One region of the Cytobacillus oceanisediminis genome, then DNA from elsewhere that is predicted to be linked to it. Evidence: riboswitches for the same ligand, from Rfam matches in the RefSeq annotation. Region 1 holds a riboswitch; the other holds the start of a gene.

Region 1 (10,055 bases):
GAAAATGAACTTTTTATTCACAGCCATAACCCTGACATGCTCCTGCAGTATGACAGCAACTTTCTTGCTTTTAAAAGAATGCCTTCTGTTCAAGAGTTTGAGGAGGCACATCAATATTTAAGAGATTTTCATCAAAAATATGGCCAAAAGCATGTAAGATTTTATTTTCCTGATGACGAGGAGCTTTCTGGAGAACTTCTGGCCTTTTTTGAGAAAGATGATGATTATTCAGTTGGTTACTTAGAGTTATTTGCGATTCGTCCAGGTGATTTTCCTGATGTTCAGGATAAAGAAGAAATTTTAGTTGAAAATGTTACGGATAAAACATGGAATGATTATCTTGAATTCCAGCATGAGCAGGATTCGGTTTACGGGATTAATTATGCCGAGAAAAAGAAAGATCAGCATTTAAGGAATTTTAACGATGAAAGTATTAAGCAGTTCATTGCATTTTATAAAGGGAAAGCTGCCGGATCGGTAGATGTGGTTATCAAGGAATACACAGCTGAAATTGATGGATTGATGGTCCATGAGGATTTTCAGAAAAAGGGCATAGGAAGCCGTCTGCAGAAATCTGTAATGGATCAGTTTAAGGATAAAACCATCATTCTTGTTGCAGATGGAGAAGATACTCCAAAGGAAATGTACCGCAGGCAAAATTATCAGTATCTTGGAAAACAGTATAACCTTTTAAAAATATACGAATGAAGAGAAGCCTGGTTCTATAGAGAGCCAGGTCTTTTTGTGTCAATAGAACATTGTTTTGTTGAGGGGAGTGCATCCAGGATTGATTTTATGGTGCAAAACCAGGATTTTGTCGAAAAAACTCAGGAAAAAATGAATAAAATAATATTCTTAACGTAACAGTGTTATGTTACAATGGTACCACCAGAAAGGAGTCCTGGAATTGAGCGATGAATTAATTTCAAAAAAAGAAGTCCTGGATTTAACGGGTATTTCTTATGGGCAGCTTTATCGGTGGAAAAGGAAAAGCCTGATACCGGAGGATTGGTTTGTCAGAAAATCAACTTTTACAGGACAGGAGACTTTTTTCCCAAAAGAGAAAATTCTGGAGCGGGTCGATAAAATACAAAAGATGAAGGATAGCCTTTCGCTGGATGAGCTGGCAGATGTGTTTTCTCTTAATGCTTCACATCTGAAGCTGACAAAGGAAAGTCTGATTGCTAAAGGGATAGCTTCTGAACCGGTTATGAATATCTTTCTCGAAACACAGGGGGAGCTTAAGGAATACAATTACCATGAGATTTTGAAGCTTTATATACTTTCCATCCTGCTTGAATCGGGAGATATCCATATAGAGGAAGGGAAAATGCTCCTTCAGTTATTGAACGATCATCAAAGTATCCTGCAGCAGCCAAAAGCTGTTATCTGCTTTATTCGCAAACTTGGAATGTCCAGCTGCCTGGTTTCGGTTAACGGGGAGCAAGTCCTGCTTGAAAAAGGAACAAAAGTGGCAGCCACTTTATCGATAGAGCATTGTGCAGAGGAATTAAAATCCAAATTGGCATAGGGGGAAAATTTGCTGTGAATATGAAAACGCTAGGGAACTTAATTATTAATGGAGTTGGATCGTCTAATGGAGGTTCATTTGAAAAGGTTGAATTAAATGGCAAGGGAACTGTAAACAGTGATATTGAATGCGAGAGATTCCATTGTAACGGTACGGGCACTATCCATGGAAACGTCAAAACCGAAAAGGGAAAGATCAGTGGTGCAGCAAAAATCCATGGAGCTGTTAAAGCTGAATCCCTGATTATCAATGGCTCTGCTGGGATTTCTGAAGCTGTCAGCAGCCAAAAGCTTGAGGTCGCTGGGAAATCCTCGATTGGAGGCTCTGTAAAATGCGAAGTAATGGTTGTGAATGGGAAAGTAACGATTGAAGGAGACTGTGAAGCGGAGGTTTTCCGTGCAGAAGGGTCTTTTTCGGTAGATGGTTTACTGAATGCAGAGACGATTGATATTAAGCTTTTTGGAGACAGTAAAGCGAAAGAGATTGGCGGCAGAAAAATTAAGGTGGTACAGCATAGAGAAACCCTATTTAAATTAATCAAATCCATCTTTCCCTTGAAGCTGGAGGCGGATTTAATTGAAGGGGATGACATCGAACTCGAAGGCACAGCAGCTCTTGTCGTAAGAGGGAAAAATGTAAAAATCGGCAAAAATTGCGAGATTGGACTTGTCGAGTATTCTGGCGATTATGAATGTGCCCCTGATTCGGAAGTAAAAGAATTCCGATTAATTTAAGATGGTAAACCTAGCCAGATTGGTTAGGTTTTTTTATGTTATCGGCAATAATCCAAATTGTACCGGGCACACTAAAAAACAATATCATCTTCCCAAAGGAGATTTACTGTGTTCAGGAAACATCATAGCCAGCATAAAAAGGTAAGCAAGAGTGTTCATTTCAATATTCAATACTTAAAAGAGCAGTTTGGCGACAGTTCAGATCTATCTGTTCGAAATTTAACCATAGCTGAGCATGGAAATGCAGCCATCATACATATCCAGGGGATTGTTGACGAACAAAGCTTGCATGACAATGTTCTGCATCCAATCCTGGCCTTTATTTATGAAAAGAAATATGTACATTCTGGGAAATTGCCTGAAGAAATTACTCAAATTATTTCAGTGTCTAAAATCAATTTAATGAATGAATGGCCGGAAATAGTGGATAATCTGCTGGGCGGGGACACAGTAATTTTGATTGAGGGGCATTCAGAGGCAATTATTGCGGGAACGAGAAAAATTCAATCTAGGTCAATTACAGAACCTACCACGCAAACGGTGATTAAAGGACCAAAGGATGGCTTTACAGAGAATTTAGGAACGAATATCTCTCTAATCCGTTCAAGAATTCAAAACAACAAATTAAGAATTGAACAGACAAAGGCAGGGAAAGTGACCAAAACCAATATAGGCATCTTATATATGGAAGGGATAGCAGATAAAGACATTGTCAGGGAAGTGAAGATGAGAATTAGTAAAATCGACATAGATAGTATCCTCGATACAAATTATGTGGAAGAAGTAATAAAGGACAATAGGAAAACCATATTTCCCCTATTCCAAAGTTCAGAGAGGCCAGATGTGGTGTCCGCTAACCTTTTAGAAGGCAAAATAGCGATTATCATACAGGGAACACCATTTGCCTTAATTCTGCCTGCTTTATTAATACAATTTTTTCATTCTCCTGAAGATTACTATGCCAACTACTTGGTGAGTTCATTTTTAAGAATCATTCGGATTGGCTCATTTTACGTAAACATGTATGCATCGGCCATTTATCTGGCGCTTATTACGCATCACCATGGTTTAATTCCAACTACATTGATGGTGACACTTATGGCTCAAAGAGAACAGGTTCCTTTTCCGGCTATCGTTGAATTACTGCTGATGGAACTTGCCTTCGAAGTCTTACGGGAAGCCGGGATTCGAATGCCAAGGGCAATTGGTCCAGCTGTTTCCATTGTAGGAGCGCTTATATTAGGTCAGGCGGCAGTCGAAGCAGGTTTTGTTTCAGCTGCAATAGTGATTATCGTGGCAACTACTGCCATCAGCAGCTTCACACTGCCAAACCCCAATATTGTGAATACAGCACGCGGATTGCGTTTTATCGTTATTTTTGCAGCTGCTTTTATAGGCTTTTACGGTATTATCCTAGTTTCATTATGCATTATTCTGCACCTGTGCAGCCTAAAGTCAGTAGGAGTCCCGTATTTTGCTCCATTTTCACCGGTAAGATTCAGTGATTTAAAAGACAGTTTAATCCGGATAGGGTCCCCTTCTTTACTGAAACGTCCAAGCGGGTCCAATCGATCAAATAAAGTCAATTAAAAGAGCAGGGATCTACAATGAGCAAAATCATTTCAGTACTGTTGATTATTGGTTTACTATCTGGCTGTTCCAATTATAGAGAGTTAAATGAGATTGGTTTAATCGTTGCAATAGGCATTGACCTGCCAAAGGAAAGGGAAACAGGCTATCGGGTCACATATCAAGTAATAAATCCGAGCTACTTTTCACAAACTGGTGGCGGCAGCCTTCCTGTTATTAATTATACAGTAGAAGCTGAAACGTTTATTGAAGCATATCGCATGGCGTCTGTCATCATTCCAAGGGAGAACAGGGTAACTCACCTCTCCCTGATTATCATAGGGGAAGCTTTTGCGAGAGAAGGGATGGGGCTCATATTTGATGTGTTTGAAAGAGGGGAGTCACGTTCCACATTTCCTGTTTTTATTGCAAGAGATTCTACTGCTGAAGAAGTTCTGGGCGTAGTGGAGCCTCTCGAATCCAACCCAACAAAAAGCATCATAAGCACAAGCGAAAATAATCAAAAAATGTACGCCATTTCAGAAGAAATCCCTATCTACAGGGCCATTTCCCTTTTATCAGGCGAAGGCCAAAACCTTATGCTTTCAGGAGTAAAATTAAGTCATCCCTTAAAATCCGATGATCAAACTGCCAATCTGCAGAATATTAAGCCTTCAATTGTTGAGGTAAGCGGTTTGGCAATATTTAAGAAAGATCAACTGGCAGGCTGGTTTGACGGGGAATTCGCAAGGACAGCCCATTTGATCACATCTGCCGTTGAAAGTACATCATTTCCGCTGACTTGTAAAGGGAAAAAGAATATGACGATTACAACGGAGGGGATAAAGAGTGACATTAAGACAGAGTTAAAACCGGAACCGACTTTAATTGTCAATGCAAAGTTAAGCGGGAAGATTTCTGAATTAGAATGTTATTTGGAAATCAGTAATAATGAAGAATTGATAAAGCTTGAAAAGAAGTTGGAAAAGGAGGCGGAAAACCAAATTAGGGAAACGATTACCAAGGCACAGGAATTGGAAGCAGATGTATTTGGTTTTGGTAAAGAGCTATCAAAAGATGATTCAAGGTATTGGAAAAAACACGAAAAAGAATGGAATACAATTTTCAGCAATGCAGAAATAGAAGTAAATGTAGAGGCCAATATATCTAACTCAGGTATGCTGACAGATCCATATAAACTACAATAATTTGGGAAGTGAAGTGGTTATGCCGAAAGAGAAGATCGATGGAATACAATTGTTCTGCCTGATGGTCTTATTTATGTTTGGCACTGCTGTCTTTTTGGATCTCGGCAGCGGCGCAAAGCAGGATGCCTGGATTGTTACCATTCTTTCGCCGGTTACAGGACTATTATTATTTGCAGTCTATTACCGTCTTTACAAACAGTATCCGGCTTTACCATTAACAGAGTATGTGAAAAAAATTCTAGGGAAATACCCGGGAAGCATCATAAGTTATATGTACATCATTTATTTCATTTATATAGCCTCAAGAGTATTGCGTGATATTGAAGAATTGCTGATCAGTTCTCCTTATGCAAAGACATCAATTATTACGCTGGGTATTTGTATGGTATTCGCGTTGATATATGCAGTTAATTTAGGCCTTGAAGTGTTTGCGAAGGCAGGGGTTATATGCTTTGCAATCATTTCAGTCACTTTATTCCTGATCATTATCTTCTATGCGATCAGTGATTTGATTCACGCAGAAAATTTAAGACCTGTCCTGGCAAATGGGTGGAAGCCTATAATCAAAGAGATTTTTCCGGTTAATATGACAGTTCCTTATGGAGAACTGGTCCTATTTTCTATGATCTTTCCTTTAATAAAACGGGAAACAAAAATTATGAAGGCTGGAAGTTTGGCAATTGGATTTGTTGGTCTTTACTTAACCATTAATACCATTACATTAATTTGTATTCTTGGGCCCGATCTTCTTGACCGGTCGGCTTTCCCGGCATTGGCTGCAGTAGGCTATATTCAAATTGCGGGATTTATTCAGCGTCTTGATCCCCTAATCATACTATTGATTGTCTTTCTGGGATTTATTAAAGTTGGAGTTTTCTTCTATAGTGCAGTAATCGGAATGAATAACCTTTTTAAGCTAAAGCCGAATGCTTTTACATCCTATTTTGTCGGGGGAATAATATGTCTTTCTTCCATTATCATTGCACCAAGCTATCAAAGCCATCTGGATGAAGGACTGAAAATCGTTCCGTATACTTTACATATTGCCTTCCAACTAGCCATTCCTATCCTATTGCTTATAGTGGCTGTAATTCGGCGTAAATGGAAAGAGCATAAAATTTAAAAGCAACTATTTTTTCTTTTTTACATGCAGCCAGAATAAAAGGAATAACCCCAAAATAAAAGTAACTAAAAGAAAATAATCTTCACCTTTTGCAGAAGAAAAAACAATTTTTATGCTTTGCCAGGATTCGAAAAGTGAATGGCCTTGAAGATAATCGAGAAACACAATCAGGCCGATTGTACCGGCTAAGAGTGATAAAAGACCGAATAAAGTACGCATTTGCTTCACCCACAGACATCAGGATACTTAATAGGTTTAACATGTTTTTTCATTTATATAACGTGATTAAAACAATTCCACTTTAAAGCATAGTGTACAAAATAAGAAAAATATACTGTAGAAAAATAAAAATTAATTTTATTAATGTAAGCGCTTTAAAGGGTTGAAGTTTTCAGAAGACTTTGATAAGATTTAAAAAACCGAAAAGGCTATGTGTAACTGGCGAGACGCGGATCACCGCGAGGGAGCACATAGTGTCGAAGCCGTTCGCCTGGGCAGAGGTAAGGGATTCTACCCTTGCCTCTTTCTGTTTTAAAATCTGACAAAGTTAGTTGAAAAGGGGAGAATCCAGTGAGTACCATGACTTTAGACAGAGTAAAGACGATTAAAACGTTGAATGCGATTGCGCCAAGCGGTCTTGAGGTGTTTAACAAGGATCAATTTACAATCGATAATGAAAGCGGCAATCCGGATGCCATTGTCCTTCGCAGCTTTAATATGCATTCAATGGAATTGGGCGATCGATTAAAAGCTATTGCCCGTGCAGGCGCGGGTGTGAATAATATCCCGGTGGAGAAATGCACTGAGCAGGGAATTGTTGTTTTTAATACACCTGGTGCCAATGCGAATGCAGTGAAAGAAATGGTGCTTACTTCCTTAATGGCGTCATCCCGCAATCTTTTTGCCGGCATCGCCTGGACCAAAACGCTGAAAGATGAAGGAGACCAGATTCCAAAGCTTGTTGAAGCAGGGAAAAAGCAATTTGTCGGAAAAGAAATTAAAGGGAAAACTCTCGGTGTCATCGGATTGGGAGCAATCGGGGCACTTGTGGCCAATGATGCACTTGAACTTGATATGGATGTCGTAGGCTTTGATCCATTTATTTCTGTTGACACTGCCTGGAACTTGTCCCGCAATGTCCAGCGTGCCATGACCATTGAGCAGGTGTTTGCAGAATCCGATTATATCACTGTACATGTTCCATTAACCGATGATACAAGAGAAATGTTCAATGAAGCTACATTCAGCATGATGAAAAATGGTGTTCACATTTTGAATTTCTCACGAGGAGAGCTTGTGAATGAATCAGATATGGCAGCTGCCCTTGAAAGCGGAAAAGTGGGCAAGTATATTACAGACTTCCCAAATGAAAATGTCCTGAAAATGAAAAACGCTGTGGCAATTCCGCACCTTGGCGCTTCAACAAAAGAATCTGAGGAAAACTGCGCTGTCATGGCAGCACGACAGGTGAAACACTTCCTTGAAACAGGCAATGTTAAAAACTCAGTGAACTTCCCAAATGCTGCTCTTCCTTACACAGGCAAGCGGCGTGTCACTGCTTTTCATAAAAACATCCCAAATATGGTCGGCCAAATCACGCTTGCCATTTCAAGCTACCAGCTGAACATCGCAGACATGGTGAACCGCAGCCGCGGTGAATATGCGTATACCATGATCGATATCGATAATAAAGTCAATGGCGAAGTGGTCCCTGGACTGCTTGAACAGATCAATCAAATTGAAGGCATTGTTACGTCACGAATTATATAAAACTGCAGCCTCAATTCCAATGGGATTGGGGCTTTTTTTTGGACTGAAATCAAAAAAGGTATATGAGCAGGATAATATCAGCTATCCTTAGAATAAAATGATAATAAATTATAATTACCCCGTATCTTTTAGTTCTCTTATTCCGTTATAGAAGCAGAGATGTATTAAAGGAGTGAACAGGTTTATGAAGCAAGAGAAAGTTCAGGCTGAATCAAGGGATTTCTTAAAGCAGAAGGAAAGCTGTATTGCAGATATCTATCCTTCACTGCAGCGTTATAGCCGGTTTCTTGCACAGAACAGCTGGGACGGGGACGATCTTGCCCATGAGGCAATCATCCGCGCTTATAAAAGCTATTCTCCGGAGAAAATCAATCAGGCTCTTTTGAAGAAGATTGCCTATAATTGCTGGATGGACATTCTTCGAAACAGAAAGCGGGAACAGCTGGAAGAGTCGCCTGAAAGTGAAAAGAAGAATTCCAGCACCAATGGAGGAGAAGCAATCAGCCATCTCATTAACCGTCTGACATTAAAGCAGGCTGTTATTTTTACGCTGAAGGAAGGGTTTCGATACAAAACAAAAGAGATTGCGGATATCCTGCAGACCACTGAATTTGCAGTGAAGTCCTCGCTGAACCGTGCACGGAAGCAGCTTCAGCTCCCAGTTGAAGATGAGACTGAGGATTCTTTTGCAAATGATGAAGAAGAAAAGCTTTTTCATCTGCTGCAGCAATCAGTGGCTGCGGAAGATCCGTCCATCCTGGTAAAAACCATACCTTTCCTGCGATCCCTGGAAAGTCATGCCCAGAAGCCTGTACTGCCAGTTCCATCTCCTTCTAATACTCTCTGCATGGCGGCATAGATCCGCAATGAACTGGAGGGATACAGGTGACAGCAATACCATATGTTATTGAGCAGTCAAGCAAGGGAGAACGTTCATATGATATTTACTCACGGCTGTTAAAAGACAGGATTATCATGATAGGAGAAGAAATAAATGATGTGGTTGCCAATAGTGTGATTGCCCAGCTGCTTTTTCTTGCAGCAGAATCTCCTGAAAAAGATATCTCCCTTTATATTAATAGTCCGGGCGGTTCGACAACCGCAGGATTTGCCATCTACGATACGATTCAATATATAAAGCCTGATGTGAGAACAATTTGCACAGGAATGGCCGCGTCATTTGGTGCGATGCTCCTTCTGGCAGGGAAAAAAGGGAAACGCTACAGTCTGCCGAACAGTGAAATCATGATTCATCAGCCTCTGGGCGGTGCTCGCGGCCAGGCAACCGAAATCGAAATTTCGGCGAAGCGGATCTTAAAACTGAGGGAGCATATTAATGGAATTATTGCAGAAAGAACTGGCCAGCCTGCAGAAAAAGTGGCGCGGGACACGGACCGCGATTATTTCATGACTGCCGAAGAAGCAAAGGAATACGGGATTATCGATGAAATTATCTATAAAAGCTAGAAAAAAAGAAAAAGCAGCCGATGGAGGCTGCTTTTTCCGTTTGATCATTTTTCCTCAGAGTAGTACTCGTCAATTGCCCGAAGCCAGTTGACGCGTGCAATGTGTCCGGCCTTTTCTCTGTCTTTTTGTTCAAAAGCTTTTAATATATCTTCATGTTCTTCTATAGAACGTTCCTTCAAAATAATTGTTTTATTGTAGTAAAGCCGCATGACATGAGCCTGAAGCATGGAAGCTGTATTCGAAATATAAGGGTTCTGAGCAAGATCTATAATAATATTATGAAACTTCTCATCCTGCTTCAAAGCTGTGAAGGTATCTCCTGCAATTAGAGCTTTAGCGAATTTATGATTAATATCCCTAAGTATATTAATCGTTTCCTGGCTGATAACAGGAGCAGCCAATTCTGCAGCAAGTGCTTGCAATACGCCTAATGGGGGCAGGATTTTACTAATATCTTCAGGATTAACTGAAGTGACCTGCGTTCCAACTCCGGGAAACATTTCGACAAACCCCTGAACATTCAGCAGCTGAAGAGCTTCCCTGATGGGGGTTCGGCTGACGCCTAATGCTTTGGCAAGATCGGCATCATTCAATTTTTCTTTCGGCTGGAGTGTGCCGTCAATAATCCATTCCTGGATTTGGGAGAAGGCGCG
Region 2 (10,055 bases), 250 kb from region 1:
TTCACTATCTGCCGCACTGGAAAGAAACAGAAGACCAGGGTGCAAAACTTGCTGTTTTCTCAACCAGTCCTGCGATTCCCCATACATTTTCAAATTTATTAAGTGAAATGATTGGGACGTTTATTCTTGTACTGGGATTGATGTTTATTGGAGCAAATCAATTTACAGAAGGCTTAAATCCGATTGCTGTAGGCCTTCTGATTGTTGTAATCGGAATGTCGCTCGGAGGAACAACTGGCTATGCGATTAATCCGGCTCGAGACCTGGGACCGCGCATTGCTCATTTTCTTCTTCCGATTGCAGGAAAAGGGAAATCGAACTGGGGGTATGCGTGGATACCGGTAGCTGGTCCAATCCTTGGGGGATTAATGGGCTCAAGCTTCTATCAAGTGATGTTCGATGGCAAAGCTTCAGGTATGTTATGGGCAGTGCTGGGTGTTAATATAATAGTATTAATTCTTTCATATATTTTTGGCAAAAAACAGCCAGGAGAAGTTGATTCTTCTAAAGTGGCGGCATAAATAAGAATAATGAACAGGATTGGGAGGAGTTAATTGTGGAAAAATATATTTTATCATTAGACCAGGGGACTACTAGTTCGCGTGCTATCCTATTTAATAAAAAAGGGGAAATTGTACACACGGCACAAAAAGAGTTCACACAGCATTTTCCAAAGCCTGGCTGGGTTGAACATAATGCTAATGAAATATGGGGTTCAATTTTATCGGTGATTGCCGGTGTTTTTTCGGAATCCGGCATAAAACCTGAGCAAATTGCCGGTATTGGCATTACAAATCAGAGGGAAACAACAGTTGTTTGGGATAAAGAAACGGGAGCCCCGATTTATAATGCGATTGTCTGGCAGTCAAGGCAGACAAGCGAAATTTGCGATGAATTGAAGGAAAAAGGCTATAACGATCTATTCAGAGAAAAAACCGGTCTTTTAATAGATGCCTATTTCTCAGGAACAAAAGTTAAGTGGATACTGGATCATGTGGAAGGGGCAAGGGAAAAAGCCCAGCAGGGCAAATTATTATTTGGAACCATCGATACATGGCTGATCTGGAAGCTATCTGGAGGAAAAGTGCATGTGACAGATTACTCCAATGCGTCCCGCACATTAATGTTTAATATCCACGAACTTAAATGGGATGAAGAGCTGCTGAACATTCTCGGAGTCCCGAAAGCGATGCTGCCTGAAGTGAAGCCATCTTCGGAAGTGTATGCTAAGACAATTGACTATCACTTTTTCGGCAAGGAAGTACCCATCGCGGGAGCAGCGGGTGATCAGCAGGCTGCGCTATTTGGACAAGCATGCTTTGAGAAAGGAATGGCTAAGAACACTTACGGCACCGGCTGTTTCATGCTTATGAATACAGGGGAAAAAGCCGTCCAATCTGAACATGGACTTCTAACCACCATTGCCTGGGGGCTTGAGGGGAAAATTGAATATGCATTGGAGGGCAGCATTTTTGTTGCGGGTTCTGCCATTCAATGGCTCCGTGATGGAATGAGGATGCTCAAGGATGCAAAGGACAGCGAAAGCTATGCAAAAAGAGTGGACTCCACAGATGGAGTTTATGTAGTTCCGGCATTTGTAGGTCTAGGGACACCATATTGGGACAGTGATGTAAGGGGAGCAGTATTCGGAGTCACACGGGGAACGTCCAAAGAGCATTTTATCCGTGCGACACTTGAGTCACTTGCTTATCAGACAAAAGATGTTCTATCTGCCATGGAAGCGGACTCAGGCATTGAACTTAAGACACTTAGGGTTGACGGAGGTGCCGTGAAAAATAACTTCTTGATGGAGTTCCAGTCAGATATTTTAGAGGTGCCGGTTGAAAGACCGACAATTAATGAAACTACTGCGCTTGGGGCAGCTTACCTTGCTGGATTGGCCGTCGGGTTCTGGAAATCACAGGAGGAAATTGCTGAGCAGTGGGCAATTGATCAATCATATCATCCATCAATGGAAGAAAAAGTCCGTGCAGATCTTTATCAAGGCTGGAAAAAAGCTGTAAAGGCTGCTATTGCATTTAAATAATCAGAAGCAAGTTTTATACACAAATCATATCTTTTATGTTATAGTAAGCTTAAGTTAATAGTTCGGCAGGAGATGCGGAGAGACCACAAAATCATTATCGGCTAATCGATGATGTATTTTGTGGTCTTTTTTTATTCCCTGCTTAAAAAGGGTAGTTACAACTACTGGCCTTTTCGACAAGGAGGAGACAGCAATGACATTTTCTAATTTAAATCGTACTGAAATGATAGCAACACTGACAACGGAAGAATTTGATATTCTGATTATTGGCGGCGGCATAACTGGAGCGGGAATTGCTCTGGATGCGGCAACACGGGGAATGAAAACAGCACTCGTCGAGATGCAGGATTTTGCAGCTGGAACATCCAGCCGTTCAACAAAACTGGTTCACGGCGGATTGAGATATCTTAAACAATTTGAAGTTAAAATGGTAGCGGAAGTCGGCAAGGAGCGTGCAATCGTATATGAAAATGGACCACATGTGACTACACCGGAGTGGATGCTGCTTCCAATGCATAAAGGAGGGACGTTTGGAAAATTCTCAACTTCTATCGGCCTTAGAGTTTACGACTTTCTTGCAGGCGTCAGAAAGTCTGAACGCAGAAGTATGCTCAATGTCCAGGAAACACTATCAAAAGAGCCGCTTGTAAAAAAAGATGGACTTAAAGGCGGCGGTTATTATGTGGAATATCGCACAGATGATGCCCGTCTTACAATAGAGGTAATGAAAGCTGCGGCAGAAAAAGGCGCTATGCCTGTTAACTATTTGAAGGTCGAAAAACTTTTATATGATGAACAAGGAAAAGTATGCGGAGCTGCAGCTTCAGATCAGCTAACAGGCAAGGTTCATGAAGTTAGAGCAAAAAAAGTCATCAACGCAGCAGGTCCCTGGGTTGATTCCATCCGCGAGAAAGACGGATCAAAAAAAGGAAAGACCCTGCGTTTGACTAAAGGGGTTCATTTGGTAATAGACCAATCCAAGTTTCCGTTAAAACAGGCTGTGTACTTTGATACGCCTGACAAAAGGATGGTATTTGCCATTCCGAGAGACGGTAAGACCTATGTGGGAACAACAGATACATTCTATAATTCTAATCCTGTAAATCCAAAGATGACTGCAAGTGACAGAACATACATCATTAACGCCATTAACTTTATGTTTCCTTCTGTGAAAATAGCGGAGAATGATATTGAATCCAGCTGGGCTGGTGTTCGTCCGCTTATTTGGGAAGAAGGAAAAGATCCTTCCGAAATATCACGCAAAGATGAAATCTGGGAGTCGGATACTGGTTTACTGACAATTGCAGGCGGGAAACTGACCGGGTACCGGAAAATGGCCGAAACCATTGTTGATATACTTGCTGAAAAATTCAAACAGGAATCAAATAAAACATTTAGCGGGAGTATTACAAAAACATTGCCCATTTCAGGAGGAAATGTAGGAGGATCATCCAAATTCCAGGAATTTATCGGGTTCCAGACTGAAAAAGGAAGAAGTATTGGTTTATCAGCTGAACAGTCAAAACACCTAGTTAAAATGTATGGTTCTAACGTTGGTATCATCTTTAATATGATTGAAACGAAAAGGAGTGAAGCTGAGAATTATGGCCTGCCGATTATATTATGGGCAAAGCTGAAATATGCAATTGAACATGAAATGGCTGCCACCCCTGTTGACTTTTTTAACCGCAGAACAGGAGCGCTTCTTTTTGATATTGAAACGGTAAGAAATTATCAAAAGCAAGTAATTTCATATATGGCTGATGCATTTAAATGGGATACAGCTGCAGAAAGTAATTTTGAAAACCAGCTGAACCAGGAACTCAGCTTTGCGGTAAAGCCAGCTGATCAGAATTAAAACTCTCCAATTGGGGAGTTTTCTTTTTTAAGGCGTATTTTCATAAACAAAAGGGACATACCTTAGGCATACTATAGACTAAATAGCTAGCGGAGGTGGCTTATGTACAATGTACTCATGTTTGTTGACTCGGGGGTTGATGATTCACTTGCCCTAATGTATGCCCTTCAGCATCCCGAGATTAATCTAGTAGGTGTAGTCAGTGCTTATGGCAACATAACAAAAGAAGAATCCATTAATAATACTGCTTATTTACTGAAGCTTGCAGGCAGAGAGGACATTCCCATTATTGCGGGGGCGAGCGGGCCATTATCCGGAGAGACCGCTGTTTTTTATCCCGAAATTCACGGGGAGGAAGGCCTTGGGCCCATTCAGCCTCCGGAGGACTTCAACAGCAATATTAAGGTATACGATATAGATAAAATTATTGAAATTGTAAATGAATACAAAAATGACCTTGTGATCGTTGGAGTAGGGAGACAGACAGATTTGGCATTGCCGCTCATTCTGTATGGAAAGGATGCATATAAAGATGTAAATGCATTTTATTTAATGGGCGGTGCGTTTCTAGTTCCGGGAAATGTAACGCCAGAGGCAGAGGCGAATTTTTTCGCTGACCCCATTGCAGCGGATTCAGTGCTTGAAAAAGCAAAAAACATTTATATATTTCCTCTAAATGTAACAAATAAAGCGATTATCCGGCCTGAAACGATTAATTTTATTGCAAATAATACCCAATCACCTTTTAAAGATCTAATCAAACCTGCTTATGATTATTATTATGAAGCTTATCAAAAGCTTGTCCCGGGAATTAAGGGGGCACCTCTTCATGATGTTGTTGTATTAAGTGTTCTCACAAATCCCGATCTTACCAAGTATGTAAAACGAAGAGTGAGAATTGAACAGTTTGGAAAGGCAAAGGGAAAAAGCATAGCTGACTTCAGGCCATTGCCCGAAGATGATCCGCCGGAAACACTTGATAATATAGCGATGGAGCTTGACCTGGAACGTTTTGTCATTGATTTTATGGAAGTTTTCCTCACTCAGAAAGTTCAGAAATAGCTTTTGACACATAGTGTTAAAAGCTTTTTTTATTTGGCGTTGAAGGGGAATGGGAAGTTTGCATAGAATGTATTAACATGGAAAACATTTGAAGTCAGGGAAAGTTTCTTTAGGAAATGGCAACAAATCCATTAAGTTTCAGCATTCATTAATCAAATCAAATGGAGGCTTCCAAATTGCTAAAAAACAAAAAATTAAACAGGGCTCTTTCAATTCTCGGAATGGTCATAGCCATTGCCGTAGCATATAGTGTACTTGTCTTTTTAAATAAGGGTGAATCTAAGGTGCAAAAAACCTCGGCAAATGCGGAGACATCCGAACAGGGTTTAATGTACGATGATTTAGGAGACTTCATTGCCTCCAATCATACTTTTTATAATGAAACACTTGGATGGGGGAGAGACCGTAAAGTCAGCTGGACTAAACAAAGAGAGCAGGCTGAATTAATCGTAAACTCGCTAAAAAAAATATCAGCGGAGAATGAGGATCTGCAGACTGACCTGGGCACAATAACAAGTCTGGCAGAAACTGTGCAGTCGGGCACTAAGGAAAAGGATGTTCTAATTAAACTGCATCGTTATTTTCATGATCTGGATATTGGTTTTAATGACTATAAAGACACAACCGATTATTTTGATGTAACTGAGTATAAGGGAGAAGGCTAATAAACGGGTGACAAGTTATTTTCTTGACACATTACCGCAAATAAGGTAACATAGTGATTGAAGTATTTGAGGTATATTGTTGAAGTCGTTAATTCACTTGGAATGTTCGGCAGCCGAACCTTCTTTTTTGTGAAACTGCGGCTTTTTATTATGTTTCATGCTCTTTAGGATTTTGAAAGAGTAAGCATGTGTTTGTAATTAAGAATAATTTGTGTGGACAGCTTAAAGCTGAATTTTCTTCTTAATCATCTTCTATAAACCAGACACTTCTCCGTATTTTTACTTCAGTAAGTTTCTTACCATTTAATATTAAAATCTCAGAGAGCATCTAAGAGTCGGAAAGGATTCCGACCAACCTGATTCCCACTGGCGCGGTCTAGGAGCCGCAAGGATGGAAGAGAGGCAGGGCTTTCATTGTTTTAGGTAATAATTAATTAACTCAAATATATCACTTATAAGGACAGTGTTTGCTGTCCTTTTTTATTTATTTTGCAAAAAAACACGAACGATTTAATAAGTTTCAGTTTAATCATTTGTGTTTTTGTGGTATGATGTATACATTAGAATAGCTTATCAAAATCGCAGTGACTGACGACAATGCGGAATGAACCGCTGGGGAGCTGCGTCTATGTATAGCCGGTCGTCTGGGCAGAGATAAGGGATACCCTTGTCTCTTTTTTCATAACAAAATGGAAAAGCCCGTCAGCCGAATAGGTGCTTTTCCTATCAGGAGGAATATGCATGGAAAAAAAGATCATTCTTGATGGAATTATTGTGGCAAAACATGTGAAAGACCAATTAAAGAATCGAATTGAAGAATTGAAGGGGAAGGATGTCGTCCCTTGCTTAGCCACTATTTTGGTGGGAGATGACCCTTCCTCTGAAACGTATGTAAGGATGAAGGGAAATGCCTGTGAAAAACTTGGCATTTTATCAAAACGTATTCATATGTCAAAGGATACAACAACACAAGAACTATTAGAAAAGATTGCAGAATTAAACGATGATCCTTCTGTACATGGAATCCTTCTCCAGCATCCCGTACCTGGACAAATAGATGAACGAAAAGCTTTTGAAGCAATTGCTATTGAAAAAGACGTAGACGGTGTTACAAGCCTTGGATATGGACAGACTGCATTCGGATTTGGTGAATATCCGTCTTGTACACCTGCAGCTATTTTGGAAATTATGGATTTTTATAAATTGAATGCTGAAGGTATGCATGCAGTAGTCGTAGGCAGAAGCCCAATCCTGGGCAAGCCGGTCTCTGCCCTTTTACTGAATCGAAACGCAACAGTCACTACGTGCCATTCATATACCCAAAACCTGCCCCAAATTGTAAAGCAAGCTGATATTGTAGTAGCAGCTGTAGGAAAACCTAACTTCATCAAGGGTGAATGGATTAAAGAAGGAGCTATTGTCCTTGATGCCGGATATAATGAAGGAAATATTGGGGATGCAGAGTATGACAGCTGTCTTGAAAAGGCGTTTGCCATTACACCCGTACCTGGAGGAGTTGGACCTGTTACGATCTCCATGCTTTTGAAACATACTGTTCATGCTGCGGAAAAATCGCTGAAATACAGGGAAAGCATAAATAGTCCATTTATCCCTAAATAAAAATTGATCTTTAAAAGGATTGACTTATAACTGGGTGTCGTTTATTATTAGGTTAACGCTGTAAAGTTCGTTATATACTTTTTGGATAAGTAGTCGTAGCTGCAAAGAAATGTAGGCGATCGTTCATCCTCATTTCTGGCAGCTGCGACTTTTTTATGTTTAAGTTTATATGGTACATTATAGTGAAAAACAATTTATTGGGAGGCAACACAAATGAACACAGGTAAAGTTAAATGGTTTAATGCAGAAAAAGGTTTCGGATTCATCGAATCTTCAGAAGGTCAAGACGTATTCGTACACTTCTCCGCTATTCAAACTGAAGGTTTCAAAACTCTAGAAGAAGGTCAAGACGTAACTTTCGAAATCGTTGAAGGTAACCGTGGACCTCAAGCTGCTAACGTAACAAAAGCATAATTTTGCTTAAAATGAGGTGATGCATGTCTAATCATGCATCACCTTTTTATGTTTTGCTTATCCACTTTGTAGCCTTCAGCATTCCTCAAAACAGATCTTCTGCAATAACTGCTTTAAGGAATATGTATTTTTCATTTCACCCAATTAAAATACTTCACTTACAAAAAGTTTAAAAAATGTGCAAACGGAAATGTAAAAAAGAGATACAAACTGGAAAGCCTAGTAAAGTGTCCATGTCTTTATACAAAAACAATCTTTCAGTACCTAATAAGATATGCAATTCAAGGAGGAACATATATTTTGACAACTTTTTCAGATTTTGGCTTAAGTAATGAAATAGTAAAAGCCCTTTCCAATATGGGCTTCGAGGAACCAACACCAATTCAGGCACAGGCGATTCCCATCGGAATGAAGGGAAAGGACATGATTGGCCAGGCGCAGACTGGAACTGGAAAAACCACTGCTTTCGGTGTGCCGCTGTTAGAGCAGATTGATTTAAACGAAGGAATTCAAGGTCTTGTCCTTGCGCCAACACGGGAGCTTGCTGTACAGGTGGCAGAAGAATTAAACCGTATAGGACAGGTAAAAGGAGTCCGGACACTTCCTGTTTACGGTGGTCAGGATATCACCCGCCAAATCCGTGCGCTTAAAAAGCACCCGCATATTATTGCTGCTACACCGGGAAGGTTAATTGATCATATTGAAAGAAAAACAATCCGTTTAAGCAACATCAAGATGGTAGTTCTGGATGAAGCGGATGAAATGCTTAATATGGGATTCATCGAGGACATTGAGAGAATTTTAAGTGAAATTAAAGGTGAGCGCCAAACCCTTCTTTTCTCTGCAACAATGCCAAAAAGAATTCAGTCTCTTGCTGAAAAATTCATGCAGGAACCAGAAATGGTTAAAGTCAAAGCGAAAGAAATGACTGTTAAAAATATTGAGCAGTACTATATGGAAGTGCATGAAAAACAAAAATTTGATGTGCTTTGCAACCTGTTGGATATTCAGTCACCTGAACTGGCTATTGTGTTTGGAAGGACTAAAAAGCGTGTAGATGAAGTGGTGGAAGGTCTTATCAAGAGAGGCTATTCGGCTGAAGGGATTCATGGTGATATTCCCCAGGCGAAAAGGGATCAGGTTATCCGCCGATTTAAAGAGCAGACAATCGATATAATGGTAGCCACTGACGTTGCTGCACGAGGTCTGGATATTTCAGGCGTTTCCCATGTTTATAACTTCGATATCCCGCAGGATCCTGAAAGCTACGTTCACCGGATTGGACGTACTGGGCGTGCCGGAAATAAGGGGCTTGCGATTACGTTCGTTTCTCCAAGAGAAATTGACCACCTGAAAATAATTGAAAGTGTTACAAAGAGCAAAATGGCGAAAAAGCCTGTTCCTTCCTTTAAGGATGTTGTTGCAGGCAATCAGCAGGCGACTATTAATAAACTTATGGAAGTTATTGAAAAAGAAGAACATGCAGACTTCAAGAGAGTGGCGGAAAGTCTTCTTGAAGATACAGATTCTGTTACCTTGCTTGCTGCAGCCATCAAATTGCTGACTAAAGGTCCTGATGTAACACCGGTTAAATTAACTGCGGTGGAACCTATCCGTGTCAGAAAACCTAAAGGTGATCGCGGCGGGAGAAGATACAACGACAGGTCCAGAGGCGGCGGCCGTGATAGAAGAGATTTTAAAGGCGGCCGGGACAGACGCACTAAAAACCGCAGCAGCAGCAATAAGGGATAATGCGGTCTAATATTCGAGAGAAAATGAATATAATGATTTTTTTCGGTACTTTTTGAACATTTAATTATAAAATTTGAGGAATTTACCCATATTAGTAAATGCAGGGTAAAAAATCACTCTGTGAGTTATAGATATTAGGAGGAAATTTACATGGCAACAGGCAAAGTAAAATGGTTTAACTCAGAAAAAGGTTTTGGTTTTATCGAAGTTGAAGGCGGAGAAGATGTATTTGTTCATTACTCTGCAATCCAGACAGAAGGTTTCAAAACCCTTGATGAAGGCCAGGAAGTTAACTTTGACATAGAGCAGGGCCAGCGTGGACCTCAAGCTGTAAATGTAACAAAGTTATAATTGATTGATAAGAGAGTCCCTATTAAGGGGCTCTTTTATTTTTGGGAGAAATAGGGTATAAAAGTAAGAGGAAAGGAATGATAATGATTAAAATCCTTATTCTGTCTGATACCCACATGCCGAAGAAGTCAAAACAACTGCCTGATATACTTCTGAACGAACTTCTCAGCTGTGATTTGATTATTCATGCAGGTGATTGGCAGAGCGTCGAACTGTATTATGAATTAAAAAAATATGCACCTGTTGAGGGGGTATATGGAAATACCGACAGTGATGAACTTTGCTC

The links. A riboswitch is a leader RNA that binds a small molecule or an ion and turns the genes downstream of it on or off. The one in region 1 is predicted to bind ZMP and ZTP.
Region 2: linked by a shared signal. The riboswitch ahead of IRB79_RS19650 (bifunctional 5,10-methylenetetrahydrofolate dehydrogenase/5,10-methenyltetrahydrofolate cyclohydrolase) and the one ahead of IRB79_RS18365 (phosphoglycerate dehydrogenase) in region 1 are both predicted to bind ZMP and ZTP.

Annotation. Positions count from the first base shown of each region.
Region 1 covers NZ_CP065511.1:3,679,285-3,689,339, reverse strand. Annotated here, with positions in the region: gene IRB79_RS18400 (GNAT family N-acetyltransferase) at 1-708, shown strand, start outside; gene IRB79_RS18395 (YhbD family protein) at 908-1,531, shown strand; gene IRB79_RS18390 (polymer-forming cytoskeletal protein) at 1,552-2,265, shown strand; gene IRB79_RS18385 (spore germination protein) at 2,374-3,855, shown strand; gene IRB79_RS18380 (Ger(x)C family spore germination protein) at 3,873-5,042, shown strand; gene IRB79_RS18375 (GerAB/ArcD/ProY family transporter) at 5,062-6,165, shown strand; gene IRB79_RS18370 (YczF family membrane protein) at 6,172-6,384, opposite strand; ZMP/ZTP riboswitch at 6,590-6,668, shown strand; gene IRB79_RS18365 (phosphoglycerate dehydrogenase) at 6,736-7,935, shown strand; gene IRB79_RS18360 (sigma-70 family RNA polymerase sigma factor) at 8,120-8,794, shown strand; gene clpP (ATP-dependent Clp endopeptidase proteolytic subunit ClpP) at 8,821-9,402, shown strand; gene IRB79_RS18350 (GntR family transcriptional regulator) at 9,447-10,055, opposite strand, start outside.
Region 2 covers NZ_CP065511.1:3,928,409-3,938,463, reverse strand. Annotated here, with positions in the region: gene IRB79_RS19675 (MIP/aquaporin family protein) at 1-521, shown strand, start outside; gene glpK (glycerol kinase GlpK) at 557-2,047, shown strand; gene IRB79_RS19665 (glycerol-3-phosphate dehydrogenase/oxidase) at 2,241-3,905, shown strand; gene IRB79_RS19660 (nucleoside hydrolase) at 4,008-4,967, shown strand; gene IRB79_RS19655 (hypothetical protein) at 5,144-5,632, shown strand; ZMP/ZTP riboswitch at 6,207-6,289, shown strand; gene IRB79_RS19650 (bifunctional 5,10-methylenetetrahydrofolate dehydrogenase/5,10-methenyltetrahydrofolate cyclohydrolase) at 6,374-7,252, shown strand; gene IRB79_RS19645 (cold-shock protein) at 7,466-7,666, shown strand; gene IRB79_RS19640 (degradosome RNA helicase CshA) at 7,967-9,418, shown strand; gene IRB79_RS19635 (cold-shock protein) at 9,569-9,769, shown strand; gene IRB79_RS19630 (metallophosphoesterase family protein) at 9,847-10,055, shown strand, end outside.